Regions from separate parts of the Streptomyces sp. NBC_00414 genome, predicted to be linked through region 2. Evidence: predicted binding sites of a transcription regulator. Region 2 holds the regulator's gene; the other holds the start of a gene.
The links. Region 2 encodes HrcA, which represses chaperone genes, less so after heat shock. Its sites were predicted from a motif close to TTNGCACTCNGNNNNNCNGAGTGCNAA; they were not measured.

Region 1 (14,941 bases), 2.6 Mb from region 2:
GGCCCGATATGGCCGATACCCTGGTGGTGTGACGTTCCCGGTAGTCGGCATGGTCGGCGGGGGGCAGCTCGCTCGTATGACACACGAGGCGGGCATCCCGCTCGGCATCAGGTTCAAGCTCCTCAGTGACACCCCCCAGGACTCTGCGGCGCAGGTGGTCAGCGAAGTCGTCGTCGGCGACTATCGCGACCTCGGCACGCTGCGGGCCTTCGCGCGGGGCTGCGACGTGATCACTTTCGATCACGAACATGTACCCACCGAGCATCTGCGGGCACTGGAGGCGGACGGCATCCCCGTGCGCCCCGGCCCCGACGCGCTCGTGCACGCCCAGGACAAGGGTGTGATGCGCGCGAAGCTCGTCGAGATCGGGGTGCCGTGCCCACGGCACCGGATCGTGAGCGATCCGGCCGACGTGGTGGCCTTCGCGGCGGAAGGGCTCCCCGAGGGCGCCGACGGGTCCGAGGGGGACGGCTTCCCCGTCGTCCTCAAGACCGTCCGCGGCGGCTACGACGGCAAGGGCGTGTGGGTCGTACGGTCCGCGGCCGACGCCGAGGACCCCTTCCGGGCCGGCGTCCCGGTCCTCGCGGAGGAGAAGGTCGACTTCGTACGCGAGCTGGCCGCCAACGTCGTACGGTCGCCGCACGGCCAGGCCGTGGCGTACCCGGTCGTCGAGTCCCAGCAGGTCGACGGGGTGTGCGACACGGTGATCGCGCCCGCGCCCGGCATCTCGGACGAGCTCGCGCTCCGGGCGGAGGAACTGGCCCTGCGCATCGCGAAGGAACTCGGCGTCGTCGGCCACCTCGCCGTCGAGCTCTTCGAGACCCGTGACGGCCGCATCCTCGTGAACGAGCTGGCCATGCGCCCGCACAACTCCGGCCACTGGACCCAGGACGGCGCGATCACCTCCCAGTTCGCCAACCACGTCCGCGCGGTCCTGGACCTGCCCCTGGGCGACCCGCGCCCGCGCGCGAAGTGGACGGTCATGGTGAACGTCCTGGGGGGCGACTACCCCGACATGTACTCCGCGTACCTGCACTGCATGGCACGCGACCCCCAGCTCAAGATCCACATGTACGGAAAGGACGTGAAGCCCGGCCGCAAGGTGGGCCACGTCAACACCTACGGCGACGACCTCGACGACGTGCTGGAGCGCGCCCGTCACGCAGCCGGCTACCTCAGAGGAACGATCACCGAATGAGCCCTGTCGTAGGCATTGTCATGGGGTCGGACTCCGACTGGCCCGTCATGGAGGCGGCCGCGCAGGCCCTCGACGAGTTCGACATCCCGTACGAGGTGGACGTGGTCTCCGCCCACCGGATGCCGCGCGAGATGATCACGTACGGCGAGGAGGCGGCCGGGCGTGGCCTGAAAGCGATCATCGCGGGTGCGGGTGGCGCCGCCCATCTGCCCGGCATGCTCGCCTCGGTCAGCCCGCTGCCCGTGATCGGTGTGCCGGTCCCGCTGAAGTACCTGGACGGCATGGACTCGCTGCTGTCGATCGTCCAGATGCCGGCCGGTGTCCCGGTCGCCACGGTCTCGGTGGGCGGCGCGCGCAACGCGGGCCTGCTGGCCGCCCGCATCCTGGCCACGCACGACGAGGAACTCCTCGGCAGGATGCGTGACTTCCAGCAGGAGCTGAACGACCAGGCCACCGAGAAGGGCAGGCGGCTGCGCTCCAAGGTCGAGAGCAGCACGGGCACGGGCAACGGCTTCGGCTTCGGGAAGTGACGGACATGACTTCTTCGGACGACGCCCAGGCACTCCTCGCCGACGCCCGCGCATTTCTCGCCGAGTTCCCCGTGGTCGACGGGCACAACGACCTCCCCTGGGCGCTGCGCGAGCAGGTCCGCTACGACATCGGGGCCCGCGACATCGCCGGGGACCAGAGCGCCCATCTGCACACCGACCTGGCGCGGCTGCGCGCGGGCGGTGTCGGCGCGCAGTACTGGTCGGTGTACGTGCGCTCGGACCTGCCCGGCGCGGTCACGGCGACCCTCGAACAGATCGACTGCGTACGGCAGCTGATCGAGCGCTACCCGGCGGACCTGCGCGGCGCCCTGACCGCCGCGGACATGGAGGCGGCGCGCGCCGAGGGCCGTATCGCCTCGCTGATGGGCGCCGAGGGCGGCCACTCGATCGACAACTCCCTCGCCACCCTGCGCGGCCTGTACGAGCTGGGGGTCCGCTACATGACCCTCACCCACAACGACAACATCGCGTGGGCGGACTCGGCGACGGACGAGCCGGCGGTCGACGGGCTGTCGCCCTTCGGCCACGAGGTCGTACGTGAGATGAACCGCCTGGGCATGCTGGTGGACCTCTCCCACGTGGCCGCCACGACCATGCGGGACGCGCTGGACACGTCCACCGCGCCGGTGATCTTCTCCCACTCGTCCGCGCGCGCGGTCTGCGACCACCCGCGCAACATCCCGGACGACGTGCTGGAGCGCCTGCCGGCCAACGGCGGTGTGGCGATGGTGACGTTCGTGCCGAAGTTCGTCCTCCAGGCCGCCGTCGACTGGACGGTCGCCGCGGACGAGAACATGCGGGAGCACGGCTTCCACCACCTCGACACGACGGCCGACGGGATGAAGGTCCACCGCGCGTTCGAGGAGACCCACCCCCGGCCCGTCGCGACCGTCTCGACGGTCGCCGACCACCTCGACCACATGCGTGAGGTGGCGGGCGTCGACCACCTCGGCATCGGCGGCGACTACGACGGCACGCCGTTCACCCCCGAGGGTCTGAACGACGTCTCCGGCTACCCGAACCTGATCGCGGAGCTCCTGGACCGCGGCTGGTCGAAGCCGGACCTCGCCAAGCTGACCTGGCAGAACTCGGTACGGGTGCTGGCCGCGGCGGAGGACGTGGCGCGCGACGAGCAGTCCCGCAGGGGCCCGTCGAACGCGACCCTGGAGCAGTTGGACGGCTAGCTGCCGGGTGTCAGGCGCCGGATGCGGTGACGGGGTGCCCCAGGAGCATGGTGGGGGCGCCCTGCACCCGCGTCAGGAACACGGTCGCGGAGTGCGGCCCCCGCGGCTTCACCTTGCGCCGCAACTCCTCCGGCTCGACCGCCGATCCGCGCTTCTTCACGGTCAGGATGCCCACCTCGCGCTCCCGCAGCAGCGTCTTCAGCTTCTTGACGCCGAAGGGGAGCTGATCGGTGATCTCGTAGGCGGTGGCGTACGGGGTGGCCGTGGCGGAGTCCGCGGTGATGTAGGCGATCGTCTCGTCGACCAGCCCTCCGCCGTCCAGCTCCTCGGCGGCCTCGGCGACCAGATGCGCGCGGATGACGGCGCCGTCGGGCTCGTACAGGAAACGGCCCACGGGCCGCACCTGGGGGTCGGGCAGTCCGCGGCCCAGGAGGGTGCGCGCTCCGGGCAGCAGGGTCGCGCGGACGGAGCTCGCCTCCCCGGTGCCGAACCACAGCACGGCCTCCTTCACGTCCCCGGAGTCCGAGATCCACTCGGCCCCGGCCTCGGCGGGGACGGCCTCGTGGGGGATGCCCGGGGCGATCTTCAGCGCGGCGAGAGGCGCCTTGCGGGCGGCCTGGACGGCCCACGACAGGGGTGGTGAGTAGCCCTCGGGGTCGAAGATCCGCCCCCGCCCGCCCCGGCGTCCCGGATCCACGAACACGGCGTCGTACCCGGCGGTGTCGACCTCGGTGACATCCGCCTCGCGGACCTCGATCAGCCCCTCCAGTCCGAGCGCCTCGGCGTTCGCCCGGGCCACGGCCGCAGTCAGCGGGTCCCGGTCGACGGCGAGGACCCGGATCCCGGCGCGGGCGAGCGCGATCGCGTCACCGCCGATGCCGCAGCACAGGTCGGCCACGGACCGCACCCCGAGCGCCTGGAAGCGCGCGGCACGGTACGCGGCGACGCTCGCCCGGGTCGACTGCTCGACCCCGTTCGGCGTGAAGAACATCCGCGCCGCGTCCGCCGCGCCGAACTTCGCGACGGCCCGCTGCCGCAGCCGCGCCTGGCCGAGCACGGCGGACACGAGCCCGACGGGGTGATCGCGCCGCAGCCGCGTCGCCACGGCCAGCTCCTGGGCCGGTTCGGTACCGCGCACCTCGTGGAGAAGGGCACGTCCCTCGGACGTGAGCAGAGCGGCGAAGGAGGCCAGTGGATCGAGGTCGTTCACCGCCCCATTGTGGGCCAGTCGGTGGACGGCACGCGCGCGACGGCGGTGTCGGGCCGGGAAAGGGGTTGTGACCTGGGAGTATCCGGCCCCATGCGACTTGTACGACAATCCGACAGTGGCGGTGCGAACAGGGATCGGACGGGTGCCCCTTCAGGGGCGCGGGGAACTGCGCGACCAGCCCCCACCGGCCCGCAGGTCGTCGCCCGCCCGTCCCGCCCGGCACGCGCTGCGCTCGTCCTGCTGACGGCCGGCGCACTGGCCGCGGGCTGTGGGGACGGGAAACCCACGCCCGAAGTCATCAAGCCGGCCGCAGGCCAACAGGCCAAAGCCGAACTCCGCCAGGAGCAGCGCGCCCACGCCGCCGCGGTGAAGAGATGGGGCCTGGCCAAGACCCCCCTGCCCGCACCCCCCGCCCCCGCGAAGAAGCCGCACATCGACACCCGCGAGGGCTTCGAGGTGGAGGACCACGAAGGACTCCCGCCCGTCTTCACGACGATCCCCACCAAGGACAAGGTCGTCTTCCTCACCATCGACGACGGCGCCGAGAAGGACCCGGCGTTCCTGCGGATGATGAGCGAGCTGAAGATCCCTTACACCGCGTTCCTCAGTGACTACCTGGTCAAGGAGGACTACGGATACTTCAAGAAGATGCAGGCCGCGGGGGTGTCGCTGAACAACCACACCCTCCACCACCGCTACATGCCGGGCCTGTCGTACGCCGCGCAGAAGCGCGAGATCTGCGGCATGCAGGACGTGATCGAGAAGCGGTACGGAAAGCGTCCGACGCTCTTCCGCCCGCCCTTCGGCAACTACAACGAGGACACCCTGCGCGCGGCCGGGGCCTGCGGCATCAAGGCGGCCCCCCTCTGGAACGAGGAGGTCTTCGTCGACCGCTGGGACTACCGGGAGTGGGACCGCGACCTGCGCCCCGGAGACATCGTTCTCAGCCATTTCCGCGGCAAGGAGGACTGGGAGGGCACGATGCCCGACATGATCCGCCGCTTCCTGAAGCTGATCACCGACAAGGGGTACGCGGTGGCACGCCTGGAGGACTACCTGTGAGGCGGTGGGGGGCCGCGAGGCGGCGGGGGACCACCGCCGCGGTGGTGACCGCCGCGCTCTGCCTCTCCGGCTGTCTCGCAGGCTGCGCCCAGTCCGTCGACCCGATCGAGAGACTGGGCAAGAAGGCCGCGCAGAAGGTACGCACACACGCGCCCCCTGTGGACGCGTACCGCCGCTGGGGGCTGCGTGCCCCGCTCGCCGCGGCGCCGGTCCCGCCTGCCCCGTCCGTCCCCCGGCCCGCCGTACGGGCCGCGGGGCCCGGTCTGCCGCCCGTCGTGGACCGTGTCCCGACCCGCGACAAGGTCGTCTTCCTGACCTTCGACGACGGTGCCGAGAAGGACCCTCGGTTCGTCGACATGGTGCGGGAGCTTCGGCTGCCGGTCAGCGTGTTCCTCACGGACAGCGTCGTCGGGCCGGGGTACGCCCACTTCGGGCGGCTGCGCGCGGTCGGCGCGAGTGTGCAGAACCACACGCTCGACCATCCGTACCTGCCCGGTCTGCCGTACGCGGGGCAGCGGGCCGAGATCTGCGGTCAGCAGGAGAAGCTCAAGGAGCGCTTCGGGATCCGGCCGCGGCTGTTCCGGCCGCCCTACGGCGACTACAACGACGACACGCTGCGGGCGGCGGCGGACTGTGGGATCGCCGCGGTTGTTCTTTCGCGGGAGGCGGAGCGGTTGCGGGCGGGGGACATCCTGTACTGCCCGGAGGGCGTGAGTGGCGTCACGTTGACGGCGGCGACCACCAAAATCCTGAACCGGATCCAGAAGCAGGGCTTCACTGTGGCTCGGCTTGAGGACTACCTGTAGGGGATCCCTAGGGGTTTCCTCGCCCCCGCCCGCCCCTACCCGTTCCCGTCCACGCATGGGGGCTGCGCCCCCTCGCCCCCGTTGCGCAGTTCCCCGCGCCCCCAGGCACCTGGGGGCGCGGGGAACTGCGCAATCGTTCGGGCCCGCCCCATCGAACGCCCACGCGAAAACGCTCCAGCCCGTCCGGCGCTTGAGGACAGGGGGGTCCGGGGCGCAGCCCCAGGGGCGCGTTCACCCCCGTTTGACCCGCCCACATACGCCCGACCGCCGGAGGCAACTGGCACTCCGCTTGACCGAGTGCTAATCGCAGTCATAGTCTCGGCTCTGGCACTCACCACAGGAGAGTGCCAATAGCGACGGGCAGGTCCGGCACCCGCGACGACGGATCCACCTGGTCGCCACCTCAGACAGTTAACCCCGTGAGATCTCCGAAGGGGGAGGTCGGATCGTGACGACCACCAGCTCCAAGGTTGCCATCAAGCCGCTTGAGGACCGCATTGTGGTCCAGCCGCTCGAAGCCGAGCAGACCACCGCCTCTGGCCTGGTCATTCCGGACACCGCGAAGGAGAAGCCCCAGGAGGGCGTCGTCCTGGCCGTCGGTCCGGGCCGCTTCGAGAACGGCGAGCGTCTTCCGCTCGACGTGAAGACCGGCGACATCGTGCTTTACAGCAAGTACGGCGGCACCGAAGTGAAGTACAACAACGAGGAGTACCTCGTCCTCTCGGCCCGCGACGTGCTCGCGATCATCGAGAAGTAATTCACCCAGGTTTGCTTTGAACTGCGCCCCTGGCCCCCGCGAGTACTGCACACGAGTACTGAAAAGCCGGGTGCTGGGGGCGTTGTTCGTTTTTTCGAGAGGACTGAATCAGCTCCATGGCGAAGATCCTGAAGTTCGACGAGGACGCCCGTCGTGCCCTTGAGCGCGGCGTCAACAAGCTTGCCGACACGGTCAAGGTGACGATCGGCCCCAAGGGCCGCAACGTCGTCATCGACAAGAAGTTCGGCGCCCCCACCATCACCAACGACGGTGTCACGATCGCCCGCGAGGTCGAGCTCGACGACCCGTACGAGAACCTCGGCGCCCAGCTGGTGAAGGAGGTGGCGACCAAGACCAACGACATCGCGGGTGACGGTACGACCACCGCCACCGTGCTGGCCCAGGCTCTGGTGCGCGAGGGCCTGAAGAACGTCGCCGCCGGCGCGTCCCCCGCCCTCCTCAAGAAGGGCATCGACGCGGCCGTCGCCGCGGTCTCCGAGGAGCTCCTCGCGACCGCGCGCCCCATCGACGAGAAGTCCGACATCGCGGCCGTCGCCGGTCTGTCCGCGCAGGACAGCCAGGTCGGCGAGCTCATCGCCGAGGCGATGGACAAGGTCGGCAAGGACGGTGTCATCACCGTCGAGGAGTCCAACACCTTCGGTCTGGAGCTGGACTTCACCGAGGGCATGGCCTTCGACAAGGGTTACCTCTCGCCCTACATGGTGTCCGACCAGGAGCGTATGGAGGCCGTCCTCGACGAGCCTTACATCCTGATCCACCAGGGCAAGGTCTCCTCGATCCAGGACCTGCTGCCCCTCCTTGAGAAGGTCATCCAGACCAACGCGTCGAAGCCGCTGCTGATCATCGCCGAGGACGTCGAGGGCGAAGCCCTGTCGACCCTGGTCGTGAACAAGATCCGCGGCACGTTCAACGCGGTGGCCGTCAAGGCGCCCGGCTTCGGTGACCGCCGCAAGGCCATGCTCGGTGACATCGCCACGCTCACCGGCGCCACGGTCATCGCCGAGGAGGTCGGCCTCAAGCTCGACCAGGTCGGCCTGGACGTGCTGGGCACCGCCCGCCGCGTGACCGTCACCAAGGACGACACGACCATCGTCGACGGCGGCGGCAACAGCGCCGACGTGGCCGGCCGTGTCAACCAGATCAAGGCCGAGATCGAGTCCACGGACTCCGACTGGGACCGCGAGAAGCTCCAGGAGCGCCTCGCGAAGCTGGCCGGCGGCGTGTGCGTGATCAAGGTCGGCGCCGCCACGGAGGTGGAGCTGAAGGAGAAGAAGCACCGTCTGGAGGACGCCATCTCCGCGACCCGCGCCGCGGTCGAGGAGGGCATCGTCTCCGGTGGTGGCTCCGCGCTCGTCCACGCCGTGAAGGTCCTCGACGGCAACCTCGGCAAGACCGGCGACGAGGCGACCGGTGTCGCCGTCGTCCGCAAGGCCGCCGTCGAGCCGCTGCGCTGGATCGCCGAGAACGCCGGCCTGGAGGGTTACGTCATCACCTCCAAGGTCGCCGAGCTCGACAAGGGCCAGGGCTTCAACGCCGCGACCGGCGAGTACGGCGACCTGGTCAAGGCCGGCGTCATCGACCCGGTCAAGGTCACCCGTTCCGCCCTGGAGAACGCCGCCTCCATCGCCTCGCTGCTCCTCACGACCGAGACCCTGGTCGTCGAGAAGCCGGCCGAGGAAGAGGCCGACGCGGGCCACGGCGGCCACGGGCACTCCCACTAGTCGCTTCACTGGAAGCGCGGTCGGTTCTCGGCCGCGGGTCCGGTGAGGGCTGGTCGCGCCCACGCGGCGCAGCCGCACAAGGACGCAGCCCCGCGCCCCTGAAGGGGCACGGCAGGCGCAGACGAAGGCCCGGTCTCCCGTTTCGGCGGGGGACCGGGCCTTCGCGTTGTCGGTGCCTAACGGCAGCAACGGGGTCACTTGGGGCCGTACTTACGGCCCGTCTTCGAGCTGATTCCGCTGAGCAGGCTCCGCGGGGTCACCTTCGCCACGCCCATCAGGGCCTTGTAGCGCGGGTCCGGAATGGACAACGACCTGCCTCGCGCCAGGTCGGCCAGCGCGGCCGCGACCACCTTGTCGGCGTCCAGCCACATCCAGTTGGGGATGTTGTCCGTGCCCATCCCGGCCCGCTCGTGGAACTCGGTCCGTACGAACCCGGGGCACAGCGCCATCAGCCGCACCCCGCTGCCCGCCAGGTCCTTCGCCACGCCCTGCGTGAACTGCACGACCCACGCCTTCGACGCCCCGTACGTGCCGCGCGGCAGGAACGCGGCCGTCGACGCCACGTTGACGACACCGCCGCGCCCGCGCTCCCGCATGGACTCGGCCGCCGCGGACGTCAGCCGGAGGACCGCCTCGCAGTGCACCTTGAGCATCTTCAGCTCGTCCGCCATGGGGACGTCCAGATAGAGGCCCTTGTTGCCGAAGCCCGCGTTGTTGACGAGCAGATCGACGGAGTTCTTGCCGTCCGAGACGCGGGCGGCCACCGACTCGATGCCCTCGTCCGTCGCCAGATCCGCCGTCAGCACCTCCGCCTCGATGCCGTGCCGGTCGTGCAGTTCCGTCGCCTGCTCGCCGAGCCGTTCGGTGTCGCGCGCCACCAGCACGAGGTTGTGCCCGTCGGCGGCCAGCCGCCGTGCGAAGGCGGCGCCGATGCCCGCTGTCGATCCCGTAATCAGAGCCGTTGTCATGGCCCAAGGTTAGTGACCCGTCGCATGCTGTCCGAGCCGCGTGCGGCCCGAAACAGCCCGCGCGCACCGCGCTTCCCGCACCACCGCGAACCGCTCCGCCGGGGCCCCGTTCACGCCTTGCCGCCGCCGTACTTCTCCACGTACGCCCGCGCCTTGTCCCGTGTCTCCGGGTGCAGGGCGTCGCCCGCCGCCAACACCTGTGGCAGCAGCGTCCGTTCGACCGTGACCGCGCGGAACTGGAGGGCGACCGTCACCTCGTGGTCCGGCCGGTGCACGATCTCGATCGGATCGCCCGCCCGTATCTCACCGGGTTCGATCACCCGCAGATACGCGCCGGAGACCCCCTTCTGTGTGAACCGCCTGACCCAGCCCTTCTCGCCCAGGTGGCCCTGGAAGGTGAGGCAGGGGATCCGCCCGGACGTGATTTCGAGTACGACCTCGGAGCCGACGCGCCAGCGCTCCCCGATCCGCGCCCCGGACACGTCGATCCCCTCCGTCGTGAGGTTCTCCCCGAAGGTCCCGTCGGCCAGGGGGCGGCCCAGCTCGCGCGCCCAGTCGTCGAGGTCCTCACGGGCGAAGGCGTACACGGCCTGGTCGTCGCCGCCGTGGTGCCGCAGCTCGCACACGGCGTCCCCGGCGAGACCGCTCCCGCCGACGCCCTTGGGGCCGGGCGCGGACACCCGCACCGGCCCGTCCACCGGCCGCTTGTCGATCCCGGTCACCCCCTCGGCCTGATCCGTGTAGTCGACGGCCTTGGGCCGGCCCAGATTCAGAGAAAGAAGCTTCATGACGGCACGCTAGGCGATGCGATCCAAAGCGTCGACGCGATATTCGTCGCCGTATCCAAGATTCGCTTATGCTCGAAGGGTGATCGAGGCCCGCCATCTGCGCGTTCTGCGCGCCGTCTCCGCCACCGGCTCCTTTTCGGCGGCGGGGCGCGAACTGGGCTGCACCCAGCCCGCCGTCAGTCAGCAGATGAAGGCCCTGGAAGCGTCCGTCGGTACGCCGCTCCTCATCCGCACGGGCCGCGAGATGCGTCTGACCCAGGCCGGCGAGGCCCTCGTCCGGCACGCCGCGGGCATCATCGCCGGCCTGACCGCCGCGGAGGAGGAGGTCGCCGCCATCGCGGGCCTGCGCGCGGGCCGGGTGCGGCTGGTCTCGTTCCCCAGCGGAAGCTCCACGCTCGTACCCACCGCGCTGGCCGCCCTGCGCGCCGCGCACCCCGGCACCCGGGTCTCCCTTGAGGAGGCCGAGCCGCCGCGTTCCGTGGAGATGCTCCGCGAGGGCGACTGCGACGTGACCCTCGCCTTCCGTTACGAGGGGGCGGCCAAAGTGGGGGGCGCGGCGGGCCCGGACGAGTGGGACGACCTGGTGATCCGGCCGCTGCTCACGGACCGGCTCGTCGGTCTGGTCCCCGAAGGACACCGGCTGGCCCGGGCGGGTGCGGTCGCCATCGGCGATCTGGCCGACGAGCCGTGGATCGCCGGCTGCCCCCGCTGCCGGGCGCAGTTGATCGAGGTCTGCGAGAGGGCGGGCTTCACACCGCGCATCGACTTCGCGACCGACGACTATCCGGCGGTGGTCGGTCTGGTCGGAGCCGGCCTCGGGGTCGCGGTCCTGCCGGAGCTGGCCATCGAGTCCGTACGCCCCAAGGGTGCACGCACGGTGACGGTGGAGCCCGCGTTGCGGCGGGAGATCGTCGCGCTCACGCTGCCGGATCTGGCCCAGGTGCCCGCCGTGGCGGCCACGCTGGACCAGCTGGCCAGGGCCGCGGCCCGCTGAGGACGGTGTCGGCCGTGCCTACGGGGCGGGAGGTATGCGGTGGGGGACGGAAAGCGGGTGCACGCGCGTGCGTGCCGGTATGCGCGTCGGTCCGCGCGTCGACATGCGTGCCTGCGCGTGAGTCCGCGCGGAGAAACGTTCCTTCAGTGGTGTGACGGGTTGCCCCCGCTCGACGCGGAGACCAGGCGGTTGCGCGCCCGTCCCATGAGTTCCTCGCGCTCGTCCTCGGTAAGGCCGCCCCACACGCCGTAGGGCTCGCGCACCGCCAGCGCGTGCGCCGCGCACTCCGCCCGCACGGGGCACCTCATGCAGACCTCTTTGGCCGAGTTCTCACGAGCGCTCCGTGCCGCACCACGCTCGCCCTCGGGGTGGAAGAAGAGCGAGCTGTCGACCCCGCGGCACGCCGCGAGGAGCTGCCAGTCCCACAGATCCGCGTTGGGACCGGGAAGGCGGGAGAAATCTGCCATTGCTTTGTCCCCTTGTAGCCGTTTTGGTCGGTTACGTGGCCATCACCGTACATCTACGATCTAAGGAGATGAAAATATGACTCATTGCGAATCTAGCCTCAGACACCAGGAAATGGGAAGAAAAGCGGCTAAATGGGGCATTGCTTGTGATGAAACCTTGAGGGTCTGTCGCGGGTGTCTGCACCGTGTCCGTGCCCTCACGTAGAGTGCCGAAGGTGGTTCACGGCCCCGTAACTCTTTCGAGTGACCGTCGTTGAGTGTGCGAGGCGGTTGAAGGAACAAACGCTCGGGCAAGCGTCCGAGACGGTCGACCGCACAGGTGACGATTTCGTACCAGCCTGGAGGCCCAAGGTGACGCGCATCAGCTGCGGAGGACGGCCATGACATCCGTCCTCGTCTGCGACGACTCCCCGCTTGCCCGAGAGGCGCTCCGCCGCGCGGTGGCGACCGTGCCCGGTGTAGAGCGCGTGACCACGGCGGCCAACGGCGAGGAAGTCCTCCGCCGTTGGGGTGCCGACCGTTCGGACCTGATTCTGATGGACGTACGCATGCCCGGTCTGGGCGGCGTGGAGACGGTCCGGCGGCTGCTGTCCGCCGACCCCGGTGCGCGCATCATCATGCTCACCGTCGCCGAGGACCTGGACGGTGTCGCCCTCGCGGTCGCCGCCGGTGCCCGCGGCTATCTCCACAAGGACGCCTCCCGCGCGGAGCTGCGCGCGACCGTCACCCAGGCCCTCGCCGACCCGACCTGGCGGCTCGCGCCGCGCAGACTGCGGTCGGCCGAGATGGGCGCGGCGCCGACGCTCACCGCGCGTGAGATCCAGGTCCTGGAGGGCATGAGCCACGGCCGGTCGAACGCGGAGATCGGCCGTGAGCTGTTCCTCTCCGAGGACACGGTCAAGACGCACGCGCGTCGGCTCTTCAAGAAACTCGGCGCCTCGGACCGCGCGCACGCGGTGGCGCTCGGATTCCGATGGGGCCTGGTCCGCTAGGTGAGCCGCCGCGCGGGTACGGATGTCCCCGCCTGCCGAAAGGCGGGCGGGGCCGGGCCCGACAGGGGGTCGAACGGGGCCGTTCGGGTACCCGATCCCCGTTTCCCGGCGGATGCCGCATCCTTGAGGTGTGGAGTTCCTCGGGAACAGGTCGGTCGAGCGGGAGGGGAGGGCGCAGGAGATGAGTTCCGGCGCACCTGCTCATAACGCTTCGGTGCACAACTACGGACGCGGTGCCACGGATCGAACGACGCCAAGGCACCATGGACCGATGCGTGACGACGAGGCGGCTAATGCCCATGGGGTGATTGGTGCGCTCGTTCATCGCGCGGTCGAGGGCGACGAGCAGGCCACACACGATCTCCTCGCCCATGTCCACCCGCTCGCCATCCGCTACTGCCGTACGCGTCTGTCCCGGCTTCCGGGTGACGCGCGGCACTTCGTGGAGGACCTGGCGCAGGAGGTCTGCGTAGCGGTGCTGCTCGCGTTGCCGCGCTACAAGGACACCGGGCGCCCCTTCGAGGCCTTCGTCTTCGCCATCGCCGGTCACAAGGTGGCCGACCTGCAGCGGGCCGCGATGCGTCATCCCGGTTCGACGGCCGTGCCGTCGGACGAGATGCCCGAGCGGCCGGACGACTCGCTCGGCCCCGAGGAGCGCGCGCTCCTCAGCAGCGACGCCGAGTGGGCGAAGAAGCTGATGGCCAACCTCCCCGAGAACCAGCGCGAACTGCTCCTGCTGAGGATCGCGGTGGGCCTCACGGCCGAGGAGACCGGACAGATGTTGGGAATGTCACCCGGCGCGGTCCGGGTCGCCCAGCACCGGGCGCTCAGCCGCCTCAGGGCGTTGGCCGAGCAGTAGGAGATCCCTTTCCCCTGCCGTCGGTGCGCGCCTTCGTCATCGGTACGCATCGGTACGGCAAATTCTTGCTGCCGTCAGGGCGGGGCGCGGAGCCGCGGTGCGGGACGGCGCCCGTCCTGGATCCGGCTCCTGGATGGGCGCGGCGCCCGATGAACGGGGCAGCCGCCCGGCCCGTACGAATCCACGAGGCCCAGGGGCATCCGCAACCGTGGAATGAGACGGCCATGCTTCCCGTTAGCATGGACATCCGCACCGATCAAGGCCATTTGGGGAAGGTGTCATGACTGCAAACGTCGACGGAGTGCCCGAGAAATTCGCGACGCTCGGGCTGACCTACGACGACGTGCTGCTGCTGCCGGGCGCATCGGAAGTGCTGCCCAACGCGGTCGACACCTCGTCCCGCATCTCCCGCAACGTGCGCGTGAACATCCCGCTGCTCTCCGCGGCGATGGACAAGGTCACCGAGTCCCGGATGGCGATCGCCATGGCCCGTCAGGGCGGCGTCGGCGTACTGCACCGGAACCTCTCCATCGAGGACCAGGTCAACCAGGTCGACCTCGTGAAGCGCTCCGAGTCCGGCATGGTCACCGACCCGATCACGGTGCACCCGGACGCGACGCTGGGCGAGGCCGACGCGCTGTGCGCCAAGTTCCGCATCAGCGGTGTCCCCGTCACCGACGGCAACGGCAAGCTGCTCGGCATCGTCACCAACCGCGACATGGCCTTCGAGACCGACCGCTCCCGTCAGGTGCGCGAGGTCATGACCCCGATGCCGCTGGTCACCGGCAAGGTCGGCATCTCCGGGAACGACGCCATGGAGCTGCTGCGCCGCCACAAGATCGAGAAGCTTCCGCTGGTCGACGACGCGGGCATCCTCAAGGGCCTCATCACGGTCAAGGACTTCGTCAAGGCCGAGAAGTACCCGAACGCCGCGAAGGACGCCGAGGGCCGCCTCCTCGTCGGCGCCGCCGTGGGCGCCAGCCCCGAAGCCCTTGAGCGGGCCCAGGCGCTCGCCGAGGCCGGGGTGGACTTCCTGATCGTCGACACCTCGCACGGGCACAACAGCAACGCCCTCAACTGGATGGCGAAGATCAAGTCGAGCGTCGGCGTCGACGTCATCGGCGGCAACGTGGCCACCCGCGACGGCGCCCAGGCGCTGATCGACGCCGGTGTCGACGGCGTCAAGGTGGGCGTGGGCCCCGGCTCGATCTGTACGACCCGCGTCGTCGCCGGTATCGGCGTACCGCAGGTCACCGCCATCTACGAAGCGGCCCTCGCGGCCCGCGCCGCCGGTGTCCCGGTGATCGGGGACGGCGGTCTGCAGTACTCCGGAGACATCGGCAAGGCGCTGGCCGCCGGCGCC
Region 2 (14,941 bases):
AGGAAGAAGGCGCCGAACTGCGCGTTCACCAGCGGCGTCAGCTCGCGCAGGATCAGGTCCGCGACCTCCATCAGGTCCCGGTGGCCCTGCATGAGGGCGGCGAGGCGGGCCAGGTTCGACTCCAGCCAGTCCTTGGCGCGGGTCGTCTCGCGGAGGTTGGCCACCATCAGGTTGATGTTGTCCTTGAGCTCGTCGACCTCGCCCTGGGTCTCCACCGTGATGGAGCGGGACATGTCGCCCTGGGCCACCGCGGACGCCACCTCGGCGATCGCGCGGACCTGGGTGGTGAGGTTGGACGCCAGCTCGTTCACGTTCGTCGTCAGACGCTTCCAGGTGCCGTACACGCCCTCCACCCGGGCCTGACCGCCGAGCTGCCCCTCCGAACCCACCTCGCGGGCCACCCGGGTGACCTCGGAGGAGAACGACGACAGCGTGTCCACCATCGTGTTGATGGTGGACTTCAGTTCCAGGATCTCGCCGCGCGCGTCGACGTCGATCTTCTTCGACAGGTCGCCCTGGGCCACCGCGGTGGCGACCTGCGCGATGTTGCGGACCTGCGAGGTCAGGTTGTCCGCCATGTAGTTGACGTTGTCGGTGAGGTCCCGCCACACCCCGGAGACGCCCAGTACCTGCGCCCGGCCGCCGAGGCGGCCGTCGGTGCCGACCTCGCGGGCCACCCTCGTCACCTCGTCGGCGAAGGCGCGCAACTGCTCCACCATCGTGTTGACGGTGTCCTTCAGCTCCAGGATCTCGCCGCGCGCGTCGACGGTGATCTTCTTGGAGAGGTCGCCGTTGGCCACCGCCGTGGTCACCTGGGCGATGTTGCGGACCTGCGAGGTGAGGTTCAGGGCCATGAAGTTGACGTTGTCGGTGAGGTCCTTCCAGACGCCGGAGACGCCGCGCACCTGGGCCTGGCCGCCGAGGTTTCCCTCGGTGCCGACCTCGCGGGCGACGCGGGTGACCTCGTCGGCGAAGGCGGAGAGCTGGTCGACCATGGTGTTGATCGTCGATTTCAGCTCCAGGATCTCGCCCTTCGCCTCGACGGTGATCTTCTTGCCGAGGTCGCCCTGGGCCACCGCCGTGGACACCAGCGCGATGTTGCGGACCTGCGAAGTGAGGTTGTCCGCCATGAAGTTGACGTTGTCGGTGAGGTCCTTCCAGACGCCGGAGACGCCGCGCACCTGGGCCCGGCCGCCGAGGTTTCCCTCGGTGCCGACCTCGCGGGCGACGCGGGTGACCTCGTCGGCGAAGGCGGAGAGCTGGTCGACCATGGTGTTGATCGTCGACTTCAGCTCCAGGATCTCGCCCTGGGCGCCGACGGTGATCTTCTGGCTCAGGTCGCCGTTGGCCACCGCCGTGGTCACCTGGGCGATGTTGCGGACCTGTGAGGTCAGGTTCGAGGCCATGAAGTTGACGTTGTCGGTGAGGTCCTTCCAGACGCCGGAGACGCCGCGCACCTGGGCCCGGCCGCCCAGCTCGCCCATCGTGCCGACCTCGCGGGCCACCCTCGTCACCTCGTCGGCGAAGGCGGACAGCTGGTCGACCATCGTGTTCACGGTCAGCTTCAGTTCGAGCAGCTCACCGGTCGCCTCGACCGTCACCGTGCGGGTCAGGTCGCCCCGCGCCACCGCCGTGGTCACCAGGGCGATGTCCCGGACCTGGGCGGTCAGCCGGGACGCCATCGTGTTGACCGCCTCGGTCACGTCCCGCCAACTGCCCGACAGGCCGGTCACCTTGGCGCGTCCGCCGAGGCGGCCCTCGGTGCCGACCTCGCGCGCCACCTGGGTGACCTCTCCCGTGAAGAGGGACAGCTGATCGACCATCTTGTTGACGGCCCGCCCCAGCCGCCGCAGATCGCCCCGCAGCTGCCGGTTGCCGTCGTGCAGATCGACGCGCTGCGTCAGATCGCCGCCCGCCACCGCGTCCAGGACGCGCGTCGCGTTGGCGGCCGGCGCCACCAGGGCGTCGAGCAGCTGGTTCACGTCGTTGATCCGGGTCGTCCAGTGGCCCTGACCGGGGCTCGCCGCGAGCCGTTCGTCCAGCCGGCCGTGGCGCACGATCTCACGGCGGACCCGCTGGGCCTCCGTGTTGAAATGCACGCTCCGGTCCACGATCTGGTTGAACACCATCCCCAGCTCGGCCGCGATGCCGTGGCCCGTCTCCGGCACCTTGCTGAAGTCGCCGTCCCGCGCGGAGGTCATGGCGGCCAGGAGGGGACGCAGGTCCGATGCCCGGATCTGACCGTCTCCGAGCAGGTGCATAGCACTGTTCTCACTCATGGTGGCCCACTTCGGTAACTCGGTGCTTATGGGCGTAGCCAGTCTGTCACTCTGTCTGCATTGCTTGGGGTGTATTCGTCCGAACTGCTCAGGGAGCCGCACAGTGGGGGCCATTCCGACGCAACGGGAGTCCGCGTCCCGTGCTGCTGGGGCCTCGGCGCGCCCGCACACAGTGGCCCGCACGTCCCTGCCGGGCAACTCGCTCGCGCCGGGCGCGGCCCGCAGATTCGTTCGTACGACGCTCGCCGAGTGGTCCGAACTCGCCCTGCCGGGAACGGAGTTGGTCACCGACCGGCTCGTGGGCGACGCGATGGTGGTCGTCAGTGAACTGGTGACGAACGCCGTGGTGCACGCGGGCACCGACGTGGAACTGCTGTGCCGGCTCGACAACTGCACGGAGGACTGCTCCGTGGCGGTCCCGGGCAGCACGGACACCGCGCAGGGGACCGCCGGGAAGGCCGCCGAGGGGGCCCGGAAAGCGGCCCCGGAAGCGCCCGGCGGGAGCGCCTTCGTCATAGAGGTCTCCGACCACCATCCCGAGCGGGTCGTCCGCGACGACGGCGCCGCGCGGCCGTACGACGCCGTCGAGTACGGCCGCGGTCTGCGGCTCGTCTCCGCGCTCTCCGAAGCCTGGGGCATCACCTACCGCACCGGCGTCAAGACCGTGTGGGCGCGGCTGCCCGCCGAGGCGATCCCGACCGCCGAGGCCGCGGAGGCCTACGAGGGCGAACACGCCCTGCGACGCGGCCGGCGGGCCGCCGAGATCCTCGCCCCCGCGCCCCGGCACACCGTGCAGGACCAGGACTGGCTCAACCGCGGCGCCCTCTCCTTCCTCGCCGAGGCCTCCGACCTGCTCGGCGGACAGCTCGACGAGGACCTGGTCGCCGCGCTCACCGGCCAGCTGCTCGTGCCGCGGCTCGCCGACTGGTGCGCGGTGTGGCTGGAGGACGAGGCGCCGGGCCGCTCCGACGGCGGCCTCGTCGGCGGACCGCGGCTCGCCCGCGTCTGGCACGGCAGCGAGAACCGGATGGAGGAGCTGCGCCGTTTCCTGGAGAAGGACCCGCCCGAGCTGCCCGAGTCCGCGCGCTCCGGGCCCGTACCGATGCCCTGGCCGGCCGAGGCGCTGGGGGCGAAGGCGGAGCGCGGATCGGCCCTCGCGTTCCGGCTGATCGCCGGCGGCAGACCGCTCGGCGCCCTCGTCATCGGACGGGCCGGACAGGACCACTTCCCCGACGAGATCACCGGGCTCGTCGAGGACCTCAGCCGCCGGGTCGCCCTCGCGATCGGAGCGGCCCGGCAGTACGCGCGCCAGGCCACCATCAGCCGCGTACTGCAGCGCGGCCTGCTGCCCGGGGCCGTCGCCGAGATCCCCGGGGTGCGCAGCGCGCTCGTCTACGAGCCGTGCGACAAGGGCGGACCGAGCGGCGACTTCTACGACCTCTTCCCCGCCGGGGACGGACGCTGGTGCTTCGCCCTCGGCGACGTCCAGGGCAAGGGGCCCGAGGCGGCCGTCGTCATCGGCCTCGCCCGGCCCTGGCTGCGACTGCTGGCCCGCGAGGGCTACGCGGTGCCCGACGTCCTCGACCGGCTCAACCAGCTGCTCCTCGACGACGCCACCGAGACCGCGGACGCGGCGGCCCGCGCCCTGGTCGCGGACGGCGGCCGGGTACTCGCCGACGAGGGCCCGCAGAACCGGTTTCTCTCCCTCCTCTACGGCGAGCTGGTGCCCGTCGAGGGCGGGGTGCGCTGCACCGTGGCCTCCGCCGGACACCCGCTGCCGCTGCTCCTGAAGCCCTCGGGGGAGGTCCGCGAGGTGGCCCAGCCGCAGACCCTCCTCGGCGTCTTCGAGGACGCCGGCTACCACTGCGGGACCTTCGAGCTGCGGCCCGGCGACAGCGTCCTGTGCGTCACGGACGGCGTGACGGAGCGGCGCAACGGACACCGGCAGTTCGACGACGAGGACGGCCTCGCCGCCGCACTCACCGGCTGCGCGGGGCTGGACGCCGAGCTGATCGCCGAGCGGATCCGGCACCTTGTGCACCAGTTCGGCGGAAAACCGCCGGAGGACGACCTGGCGCTGCTGGTGCTGCAGGCGGAGTGAGGGTCCCCCCCCGGGGCGGAGTGGGGACTTCCGTGCGTACGGGACAATGGAAGACATGCCTTCCGCACTTCCCGACGGCGAGCCCGTCCCCGACGACGGGGCGCTGCCCGCGCACGCCCTGGCCGGCGCGGCCGACCGCCCGCTCGGGTTCTACCTCCACGTCCCGTACTGCGCGACCCGCTGCGGCTACTGCGACTTCAACACGTACACGGCGACGGAGCTGCGCGGCTCGGGGGGCGTGCTGGCCTCCCGCGACAACTACGCCGAGACCCTCGTCGACGAGGTCCGCCTCGCCCGCAAGGTCCTCGGCGACGATCCGCGGCCCGTCCGCACGGTCTTCGTCGGCGGCGGTACGCCCACCCTGCTGGCCGCCGACGATCTCGTACGGATGCTGGCGGCCGTCCGGGACGAGTTCGGGCTCGCGGACGACGCGGAGATCACCACGGAGGCGAACCCGGAGTCCGTGGACCCCGCCTACCTGGCCACGCTCAGGGCCGGCGGCTTCAACCGGATCTCCTTCGGGATGCAGAGCGCCCGCAAGCACGTGCTGCGGATCCTCGACCGCACCCACACCCCCGGCCGGCCCGAGGCGTGCGTCGCCGAGGCCCGCGCGGCCGGCTTCGACCATGTGAACCTCGACCTCATCTACGGCACGCCGGGGGAGAGCGACGACGACTGGCGGGCCTCGCTCGACGCGGCGATCGGCGCCGGTCCCGACCATGTGTCCGCGTACGCGCTGATCGTCGAGGAGGGGACCCAGCTCGCGCGGCGCATCCGGCGCGGGGAGGTCCCGATGACCGACGACGACGTCCACGCGGACCGCTATCTGATGGCCGAGGATCGCCTGTCGCAGGCGGGCTTCTCCTGGTACGAGGTCTCCAACTGGGCCACCTCCGAGGCCGGCCGTTGCCTCCACAACGAGCTGTACTGGCGCGGGGCCGACTGGTGGGGTGCCGGGCCCGGCGCCCACAGCCATGTCGGCGGGGTGCGGTGGTGGAACGTCAAGCATCCCGGGGCGTACGCGGGGGCGCTGGCGGCGGGGCGGTCGCCCGGGGCGGGCCGTGAGCTGCTCTCGGACGAGGACCGGCGGGTGGAGCGGATCCTGTTGGAGCTGCGGCTCCTGGAGGGGTGTCCGTTGTCGCTGCTGCGGGCCGACGGGCTTGCGGCGGCTGCGCGGGGGGTGGCCGATGGACTGCTTCAGGCCGGGCCGTACGAGGAGGGGCGGGCTGTGCTCACCCTGCGGGGGCGGTTGCTGGCGGACGGGGTTGTGCGGGACCTGGTGGACTGACCTTTTTTCGCCCCCGCCGCCCCTACCCGTTCCCGTCACGCATGGGGGCTGCGCCCCCTCGCCCCCGGTATCGCGCTGACGCGCTCGTCCTCAAACGCCGGACGGGCTAAAAGATTCGCGGACGGACTGAGGGATGTCCGCCGGTCCGGCGACATCCTTCAGCCCGTCCGGCGTTTGAGGACCGGGGGTTCGGGGGGCGGCGCCCCCGAGTACGTGACGTGACGGGTAGGGGCGGCGGGGGCGGAAAGAAGGTCATTCCGGGGTTGTGACGAAGTCGATCAGTTCTTCCACCCGGCCCAGGAGTTCCGGCTCCAGGTCCCGGTAGGAGCGGACCGAGTCGAGGATCCGCTGCCACGCCGCGCCCGTGTTTTCCGGCCAGCCGAGAGAACGGCAGACGCCCGTCTTCCAGTCCTGCCCCCGCGGCACCCGGGGCCAGGAAGGGATACCCACGGACGCCGGCTTCACGGCCTCCCAGACGTCGATGTACGGGTGGCCCACGACCAGCGCGTACTCACTCGTCACGGCCTCCGCGATACGCGACTCCTTCGTGCCGGGGACCAGGTGGTCCACGAGCACCCCCAGCCGCGCGTCCGGCCCCGGACCGAACTCGTCGACGATGGCGGGCAGGTCGTCGATGCCCTCCAGGTACTCGACGACGACCCCCTCGATGCGGAGGTCGTCGCCCCACACCCGTTCCACCAGTTCGGCGTCGTGGCGGCCCTCGACGTAGATGCGCCCGGCCCGGGCCACGCGGGCCCGCGCCCCGGGCACGGCGACCGACCCCGACGCCGTGCGCGTGGGGCGTACCGGAGCGGAAGACGGGCGTACGAGGGTCACCACGCGCCCCTCCAGCAGGAAGCCGCGCGGTTCCAGCGGGAACACCCGGTGCTTGCCGAAGCGGTCCTCCAGCGTGACCGTCCCCGCCTCGCAGCGGATCACGGCACCGCAGAACCCGGTGCCGGGCTCCTCGACCACGAGCCCCGGGTCCGCCGCGACCTCGGGCACGGGCTTGGGCTTCTTCCACGGAGGGGTGAGATCCGCTGAGTACTGGCGCATTCGGATGACGATAGGAGAAAGCGGTCCGGGTCAGGTACACCGACACCCCGGAGCGGCGGTCACGGTACGTCGAAACGCCGGGCCAACGCGTCCCGTTGGGCCCGCACGAACGCCGCGTCCACCACCGCCCCGTGCCCGGGCACGTACAGCGCGTCCTCGCCCCCGAGAGCCAGCAGACGGTCCAGCGCGGCGGGCCAATGGGAGGGCACGGCGTCGGGCCCGGCCTGGGGCTCGCCGGACTCCTCGACCAGGTCGCCGCAGAAGACGATCTCCGGGGAGCCGGAGCCGGAACCGCTGACCAGGACCGCGAGGTCGTGACCGGTGTGGCCGGGGCCCACGTTCGCCAGCAGGACCCGCCGGCCGCCGCCCAGGTCGAGCGTCCGCTCGCCGGTGACCAGGTGCCGGGGCCGGACCAGCAGGTCCGCCGCCTCGGCCGCCTCCTCCGGATCGGCGCCGTTGCGCACGGCGTCCGCGAACAGTTCCTCCCGTTCGTCGGCGAGCACCCGCTCGGCGCCCGCCGCGCCGAACACCTCGACCCCCGCGAACGCCGCCGCCCCGAAGACATGGTCGAAGTGCGGATGCGTGAGCGCGAGGTGGGTGACCCGCCCGCCGCCGAGCGACCGTCCGCCCCCGAGCGCCCGGCGCGCCCGCGTGCGCAGCCACGCGCCCTCCCGCACGCTCGATCCGGCGTCGATCATGAGCGCCGCGTCCTCGCCCGCCACCAGCCCGGCCGTGCAGTCCCAGACCGGAAGCCGGCACCGCCCCGCGTACGGGGACAGCTCCTCCCAGCCGGACTCGCCGAGCCCGGCCTCTTCCCAAGTCACCTTCATGAGCCGACGCTAGCGGCGTACGGCGGCTGCATGTTCCCGACAGAGCGGGACACCCTCGTACAGGTTGCCGTGTTCGATGTGCTCCGCGTCACGACATCGCAGGCCCGCCCTTGCCCGGCCCGTACCTACCGGCCGTACACTTGGCGCGGGGATGCTGGCACTCGCGCGCGCTGAGTGCCAGGCGAGGCCACCGAAGACGACTGATGACGACCGATGACCGCGCGGAAGACCACGGGAGGTGTGCGCGATGCTCAGTGAACGCAGGCTCGAAGTGCTGCGCGCCATCGTCCAGGACTACGTGGGCACGGAGGAGCCGGTCGGCTCGAAGGCGCTCACGGAGCGCCATCGGCTGGGTGTGTCACCGGCGACCGTCCGTAACGACATGGCGGTTCTCGAGGACGAGGGGTACATCGCGCAGCCGCACACCAGCGCCGGCCGCATCCCCACGGACAAGGGCTACCGCCTGTTCGTCGACAAGCTCGCGGGCGTCAAGCCGATGACCGCGCCCGAGCGGCGGGCCATCCACCACTTCCTGGACGGCGCCGTCGACCTCGACGACGTCGTGGGGCGGACCGTGCGGCTCCTCGCACAGCTCACCCGGCAGGTGGCAGTCGTCCAGTACCCGTCGCTGACCCGCTCGACCGTGCGTCATGTGGAGCTCCTGGCGCTGGCTCCGGCCCGCGTCATGCTCGTACTGATCACGGACACGGGACGCGTCGAACAGCGCATGGTGGACTGTCCGGCCCCCTTCGGGGAGGTCTCCGTGGCAGATCTACGCGCGCGGCTCAACAGCCGGATCACGGGGCGCCGTTTCGCGGATGTCCCGCAACTGGTGCAGGATCTCCCCGACGCCTTCGAGTCGGAGGACCGGGGGACGGTCGCGACCGTGCTCTCCACCCTCCTGGAGACTCTTGTCGAGGAGACCGAGGAGCGGCTGATGATCGGCGGCACCGCCAATCTGACGCGCTTCGGACATGATTTTCCCCTCACCATCCGTCCGGTGCTCGAAGCGTTGGAGGAGCAGGTCGTGCTCCTCAAACTCCTCGGTGAGGTCAACGATTCGGGCATGGCCGTACGGATCGGTCACGAGAACGCCCATGAGGGACTCAACTCCACTTCTGTGGTCTCGGTCGGCTACGGTTCGGGCGGCGAAGCAGTCGCCAAACTCGGCGTGGTCGGACCGACGCGCATGGATTACCCCGGAACGATGGGAGCGGTACGAGCGGTGGCACGGTACGTAGGACAGATCCTGGCGGAGTCGTAAGTGGCCACGGACTACTACGCCGTACTCGGCGTGCGCCGCGACGCGTCCCAGGACGAGATCAAGAAGGCATTCCGGAGGCTCGCCCGCGAGCTGCACCCGGACGTCAATCCCGATCCGAAGACGCAAGAGCGCTTCAAGGAGATCAACGCCGCGTACGAGGTGTTGTCGGACCCGCAGAAGAAGCAGGTCTACGACCTCGGCGGTGACCCGCTGTCGCAGGCGGGCGGCGGTGGCGCGGGCGGCTTCGGAGCCGGCGGCTTCGGGAACTTCTCGGACATCATGGACGCGTTCTTCGGGACGGCGTCGCAGCGTGGCCCGCGGTCGCGCACGCGGCGCGGCCAGGACGCGATGATCCGGCTGGAGATAGAGCTCGACGAGGCGGCCTTCGGCACCACGAAGGACATCCAGGTCGACACGGCCGTCGTCTGCACCACGTGCAGCGGTGAGGGCGCGGCGCCCGGCACCTCCGCGCAGACCTGTGACATGTGTCGCGGTCGCGGTGAGGTGTCGCAGGTCACGCGGTCCTTCCTGGGCCAGGTCATGACCTCCCGGCCGTGTCCGCAGTGCCAGGGCTTCGGGACGGTCGTCCCGACACCGTGCCCCGAGTGCGCGGGCGACGGACGGGTGCGCTCGCGCCGGACCCTGACGGTGAAGATCCCCGCCGGTGTCGACAACGGCACGCGGATCCAGCTCGCGGGCGAGGGCGAGGTCGGCCCCGGTGGCGGCCCCGCCGGTGACCTGTACGTGGAGATCCACGAGCTGCCGCACAACATGTTCCAGCGGCGCGGCGACGATCTGCACTGCACGGTCACCATCCCGATGACCGCGGCGGCACTGGGCACCAAGGTCCCGCTGGAGACGCTCGACGGGCTCGAAGAGGTCGACATCCGTCCGGGGACGCAGTCCGGGCAGTCGATTCCCAAGCACGGGCGCGGCATCACGCATCTGCGGGGCGGTGGACGCGGCGACCTCATCGTGCACGTCGAGGTCATGACGCCGACGAAACTCGACCCCGAGATGGAGCGGGTCCTGCGGGAGCTGGCCCAGATGCGGGGCGAGGAGCGGCCCACCGGGCAGTTCCAGCCCGGTCAGCAGGGATTGTTCTCCCGGCTGAAGGACGCGTTCAACGGCCGTACCTGAGCCGCGCGCGAGCGGTGACCGCCGGGCTCGGCGCAGGATGATTCCTGTGGCTTATGCCCGGCGGACGGCCGGATTCGGACTTGTACGGAGGACGTGACAACATGCCGTCATGTCCTCCGCGCTGACCGATCTTTTCCCCCTCCCGATCGTGCAGGCCCCGATGGCCGGCGGCGTCTCGGTGCCGCAGCTCGCCGCGGCCGTGTCCGAGGCCGGGGGGCTCGGCTTCCTCGCCGCCGGGTACAAGACAACAGACGGCATGTACCAGGACATCAAGCAGCTGCGCGGGGCCACCGGCAGGCCGTTCGGCGTGAACCTGTTCATGCCGCAGCCCGAGTACGCCGACCGGTCGGCCGTCGAGGTGTACGCCCACCAGCTCGCCGGTGAGTCCTCCTGGTACGAGACCGAGCTGGGCGACCCCGACAGCGGACGCGACGACAGCTACGAGAACAAACTCGCCGTCCTCCTCGACAACCCGGTGCCGGTCGTCTCCTTCCACTTCGGCTGCCCCTCGCGCGAGGTCCTCGACTCGCTGAGCCGGGCCGGCACGCTGACCCTGGTCACGGCGACCACCGCCGAGGAGGCGCAGGCCGTGCAGTGGGCGGGCGCCGACGCGGTGATCGTGCAGGGCGTCGAGGCCGGCGGCCACCAGGGCACCCACCGCGACAACCCGGAGACCGACGGCTCGGGCATCGGACTGCTCTCACTCATCGCGCAGGTCCGCGAGACCGTGCAGATCCCCATCGTCGCGGCCGGCGGCATCATGCGCGGGAGCCAGATCGCCGCCGCCCTCGCCGCCGGCGCGAGCGCCGCCCAGCTGGGCACGGCCTTCCTCGCCACCCCCGAGTCCGGCGCCAACGCCCTGCACAAGCAGGCACTGACCAACCCCCTCTTCGTCCGTACGCAGCTGACGCGGGCGTTCTCCGGGCGGCCCGCGCGAGGGCTGATGAACCGCTTCATGCGCGAACACGGCCCGTACGCGCCCGCCGCCTATCCCGAGGTCCACCACCTCACCTCCGGACTGCGCAAGGCCGCCGCCAAGGCGGGGGACGCGCAGGGCATGGCGCTGTGGGCGGGACAGGGCCACCGGCTCGCTCGCGAGCTGCCCGCGGGACAGCTCGTGGAGGTGCTGGCCGCCGAACTCGCCGCCGCCAGGACAGCGTTGTCTTCCCAGCAGGGCGGGGGCACCGGCCGATGACCGCTCCGGTGTTCGTGGTGGACGCGGTGCCCGGCGGGCCCGAGTTCGTGCTCGACGGACCCGAGGGGCGGCACGCGGTGTCCGTGAAGCGGCTGCGGTCCGGTGAGGACGTCGTCCTCACCGACGGGCTCGGGCGCTGGGCCGAGGGCGTCGTCAAGGCGGCCGAGGGCAAGGACCGGCTCGTCGTCACGGACCTCCAGGTCCACGAGGAGTCCGCGCCCCTGCCCCGTATCACCGTCGTACAGGCGCTGCCCAAGGGGGACCGGGGTGAACTCGCCGTCGAGACCATGTCGGAGACCGGTGTCGACGGGATCGTGCCCTGGGCGGCGTCCCGCTGCGTCACGCAGTGGAAGGGCGAGCGCGGTCTGAAGGCGCTCGGGAAATGGCGTTCCACCGCCCGTGAGGCCGGCAAGCAGTCGCGGCGCGTGCGGTTCGCGGAGGTCGCGGACGCGATGACGACCAAGCAGGTTGCCGCGTTTCTCGCCAAAGCGGAGTTCGCGGCGGTGCTGCATGAGGACCGGCTGTACCCGGGGTTGCCGCTCGCCACGGTCGAACTCCCTTCCGAGGGGGAGATCGTGCTGGTCGTCGGGCCCGAGGGCGGCGTCTCGCCCGAGGAGTTGTCGATGTTCACCGAGGCGGGGGCGAAGGTGTGCCGGCTGGGGCGGAGTGTGTTGCGTACGTCCACCGCGGGGACGGCGGCGGTTGCGCTGCTGCTGGGGCGGACGGGGCGCTGGTCCTAGCGTTTCTCGCCCCCGCCGCCCTTACCCTCCCCCAGTCTCGGCTTCGCTCGACCGGGGGGACCCCCATCGTCACTGCATGGGGGCTGCGCCCCCTCGCCCCCATATCGCGCTGCGCGCTCGTCCTCAAACGCCGGACGGGCTGAATACGTCGCGGACGGGCGGACATCTCTTAGCCCGTCCGGCGTTTGAGGACAAAGGGGGTTCGGGGGCGGAGCCCCCGGAGGGGGAGCGTGGCCGCATGGGGTCTACCGCGCGCGGGCGACCGGTGGCACGCTGCCGTGCATGGGGGCAATGAGGCGTATTCGACACCGAGGCCCGGCGATCGGCCTGACCGCCGTCGCGGCCGTGTTCGCGTTGGTCGCGTGTGAGCCGGGCGACGGCCTGAACACCGCCGCCGTGGCGATCACCACCGACCAGAAGGGCACGAGCGAGCTGGAGAAGCGGGGCGTCGACGTGCAGTGGCTCACCTGCACCGCCTCGTACGGCGACAACGGCACACCCTCCGGCACCTCGCCGAGCGTGCACAGCGTGGCGTCCGTCGACTGCACGGGCGAGACCAAGGACGGGCAGGACATCAGCATCAAGGGCAAGGTGACGCAGGAGGTGGACGGCACCTGCGTGCGGGGCGACCTCACCGCCACCGTCGGCGGCAGGGAAGTGTTCCGCCTGAACGTCCTCGGCAACTGCCAGGCCGCCGGTACGCCACCCGTCAACAACCCGACGACTCAGCCGCCCGGTCAGCCCGGGGCGACCGTCACCGTCACCCGGACGCAGACCGTGTATCCGAATCCGAGTTGCTCCTGCATCTCGGGAAAGTGATCAATGCGACGAAGCGGCCCGCCCTGTGAAGTGATCGAAAGCTCTGGTCGCGGATGGGACGGCTGCATAGGGTGATCGGGTGACACAGCCTGCATCCGCCGCATCCGCATCCGCCGCGACTTCCGCGTATCTCCGGTATCCGCACCTGCACGGCGAGTTGATCGCCTTCACCGCCGAGGACGACGTCTGGGTCGCGCCGCTCGACGGCGGCCGCGCCTGGCGGGTCAGCGCCGACAACGTCCCGGTGAACCATCCACGGATCTCCCCGGACGGCACGACCGTCGCCTGGACCTCGACCCGCGACGGCGCCCCCGAGGTGCACATCGCCCCCGTCGACGGAGGCCCCGCCAAACGCCTGACGTACTGGGGCAGTTGGAAGACCCAGGTACGCGGCTGGACCCCGGAGGGGGAGGTGCTCGCGCTCAGCACGCAGGGGCAGGCGAGCCTGCGCCGCAGCTGGGCAAGGGCCGTCCCGCTCGACGGCGGACCCGCGACCACCCTTCCGTACGGACCGGTCGGCGATGTCGCGTACGGGCCCGGCACCGTCCTGCTGTCCGCGCCCATGGGCCGTGAGGCCGCCTGGTGGAAGCGCTACCGGGGCGGCACCGCGGGCAAGTTGTGGATCGACCGCGAGGGGGAGGCCGGGGAGTTCGTGCGGCTCCATGCCGACCTGGACGGGAACCTGGAGTACCCGTCGTGGGTGAGGGAGCGGGTCGTCTTTCTCTCCGACCACGAGGACGTGGGAGCCGTGTACTCCTCCCTCGCCGACGGATCGGACCTGCGGCGGCACACCGGGATCGAGGGCTTCTACGCCCGGCACGCCTCCACCGACGGCACCCGCGTCGTGTACGCGTCCGCCGGTGAGCTGTGGATCCTCGACGACCTCGACGGGGCCGAGCCGCGCCGGCTCGACATCCGGCTCGGCGGACAGCGCGTCGACCTGCAGCCGCATCCGGTGAACGCGTCCCGCTGGTTCGGCGCCGCCGCCCCCGACCACACCGGACGCGGCAGCGCGGTCGCCGTGCGCGGAGCCGTCCACTGGGTCACCCACCGCTCCGGGCCCGCCCGCGCGCTCGCCGCCGAACAGGGCGTACGGGCCAGGCTGCCCCGCACCTTCCGCGCCGACGGCGAGGAGCACGTGGTGTGGGCGACCGACGCGGAGGGCGACGACGCGCTGGAGTTCGCCCCGGCGACCGGCGTGGCACCCGGCGCCACCCCGCGCAGGCTCGCCGCCGGACAGCTCGGCCGCGTCCTCGGACTCGCGATGGCCCCCGACGGCAGCCGGGCCGCCGTCGCCTCGCACGACGGACGCGTGCTGCTCGTCGAGCGCGAGACCGGCGAGGTCCGCGAGGTCGACCGCAGCGAGGACGGCGAGGTCACCGGGCTCGTCTTCTCACCCGACTCGGCCTGGCTGGCCTGGTCGCATCCCGGCCCGCGCCCGCTGCGCCAGCTCAAGCTGGCCAACACCGCCGACCTGTCGGTGACCGAGGCGACACCCCTGCGATTCCGCGACTACGCGCCCGCGTTCACCCTCGACGGGAAACACCTGGCCTTCCTGTCCGCGCGCTCCTTCGACCCCGTCTACGACGAGCACGTCTTCGACCTCGCCTTCGTCGGCGGTTCGCGGCCGCATCTCATCACCCTCGCCGCCACCACCCCCTCGCCCTTCGGGCCGCAGCGGCACGGGCGGCCCTTCGAGGCGCCCGACAAGGACGAGACCCCCGACAGCGAGGGCTCCCCGGCGACCCGCATCGACCTCGACGGGCTGGGCGACCGCATCGTCCCGTTCCCCGTGGAGGCCGCCCGCTACACCGGGCTGCGGGCCGCCAAGGACGGGCTGCTGTGGCTGCGGCACCCGGTACGGGGTGTGCTCGGCGCCTCCCGCGCCACCCCGGACGACCCGGACCCCAAGACCGACCTGGAGCGCTACGACCTCGCCCAGCAGCGCATCGAACACCTCGCCTCGGACGCCGACAGCTTCATGGTCACCGGCGACGGCAAGCGGATCCTGCTGTGGACCGACGGCAAACTGAAGGTCGTACCGAGCGACCGGCGCGCCTCGAACGACGACGAGAGCGACACCAACATCACCGTCGACCTGTCGCGCATCCGCCAGAGCGTCGACCCGGCCGCCGAGTGGCGCCAGATGTACGACGAGACCGGCCGCCTCATGCGGGACAACTTCTGGCGGCCCGACCTGGGCGGCGTCGACTGGGACGGCGTACTGGA

Region 1: a site for HrcA is predicted at 6,289-6,315, ahead of groES (co-chaperone GroES). Genes of this name have one in related genera too.

The regions. Positions count from the first base shown of each region.
Region 1 covers NZ_CP107935.1:4,275,458-4,290,398, reverse strand. The annotation lists gene OHS59_RS18365 (5-(carboxyamino)imidazole ribonucleotide synthase) at 1-1,198, shown strand, start outside; gene purE (5-(carboxyamino)imidazole ribonucleotide mutase) at 1,195-1,728, shown strand; gene OHS59_RS18355 (dipeptidase) at 1,734-2,933, shown strand; gene OHS59_RS18350 (class I SAM-dependent methyltransferase) at 2,944-4,143, opposite strand; gene OHS59_RS18345 (polysaccharide deacetylase family protein) at 4,234-5,205, shown strand; gene OHS59_RS18340 (polysaccharide deacetylase family protein) at 5,250-6,011, shown strand; gene groES (co-chaperone GroES) at 6,460-6,768, shown strand; gene groL (chaperonin GroEL) at 6,885-8,510, shown strand; gene OHS59_RS18325 (SDR family NAD(P)-dependent oxidoreductase) at 8,705-9,478, opposite strand; gene OHS59_RS18320 (MOSC domain-containing protein) at 9,589-10,266, opposite strand; gene OHS59_RS18315 (LysR family transcriptional regulator) at 10,346-11,260, shown strand; gene OHS59_RS18310 (WhiB family transcriptional regulator) at 11,404-11,727, opposite strand; gene OHS59_RS18305 (response regulator transcription factor) at 12,108-12,719, shown strand; gene OHS59_RS18300 (sigma-70 family RNA polymerase sigma factor) at 12,991-13,578, shown strand; gene guaB (IMP dehydrogenase) at 13,859-14,941, shown strand, end outside.
Region 2 covers NZ_CP107935.1:6,840,841-6,855,781, forward strand. The annotation lists gene OHS59_RS29745 (HAMP domain-containing protein) at 1-2,279, opposite strand, end outside; gene OHS59_RS29750 (ATP-binding SpoIIE family protein phosphatase) at 2,383-4,380, shown strand; gene hemW (radical SAM family heme chaperone HemW) at 4,436-5,668, shown strand; gene OHS59_RS29760 (DUF3097 domain-containing protein) at 5,921-6,724, opposite strand; gene OHS59_RS29765 (MBL fold metallo-hydrolase) at 6,784-7,554, opposite strand; gene hrcA (heat-inducible transcriptional repressor HrcA) at 7,802-8,818, shown strand; gene dnaJ (molecular chaperone DnaJ) at 8,819-9,958, shown strand; gene OHS59_RS29780 (nitronate monooxygenase) at 10,068-11,153, shown strand; gene OHS59_RS29785 (16S rRNA (uracil(1498)-N(3))-methyltransferase) at 11,150-11,893, shown strand; gene OHS59_RS29790 (hypothetical protein) at 12,185-12,712, shown strand; gene OHS59_RS29795 (S41 family peptidase) at 12,792-14,941, shown strand, end outside.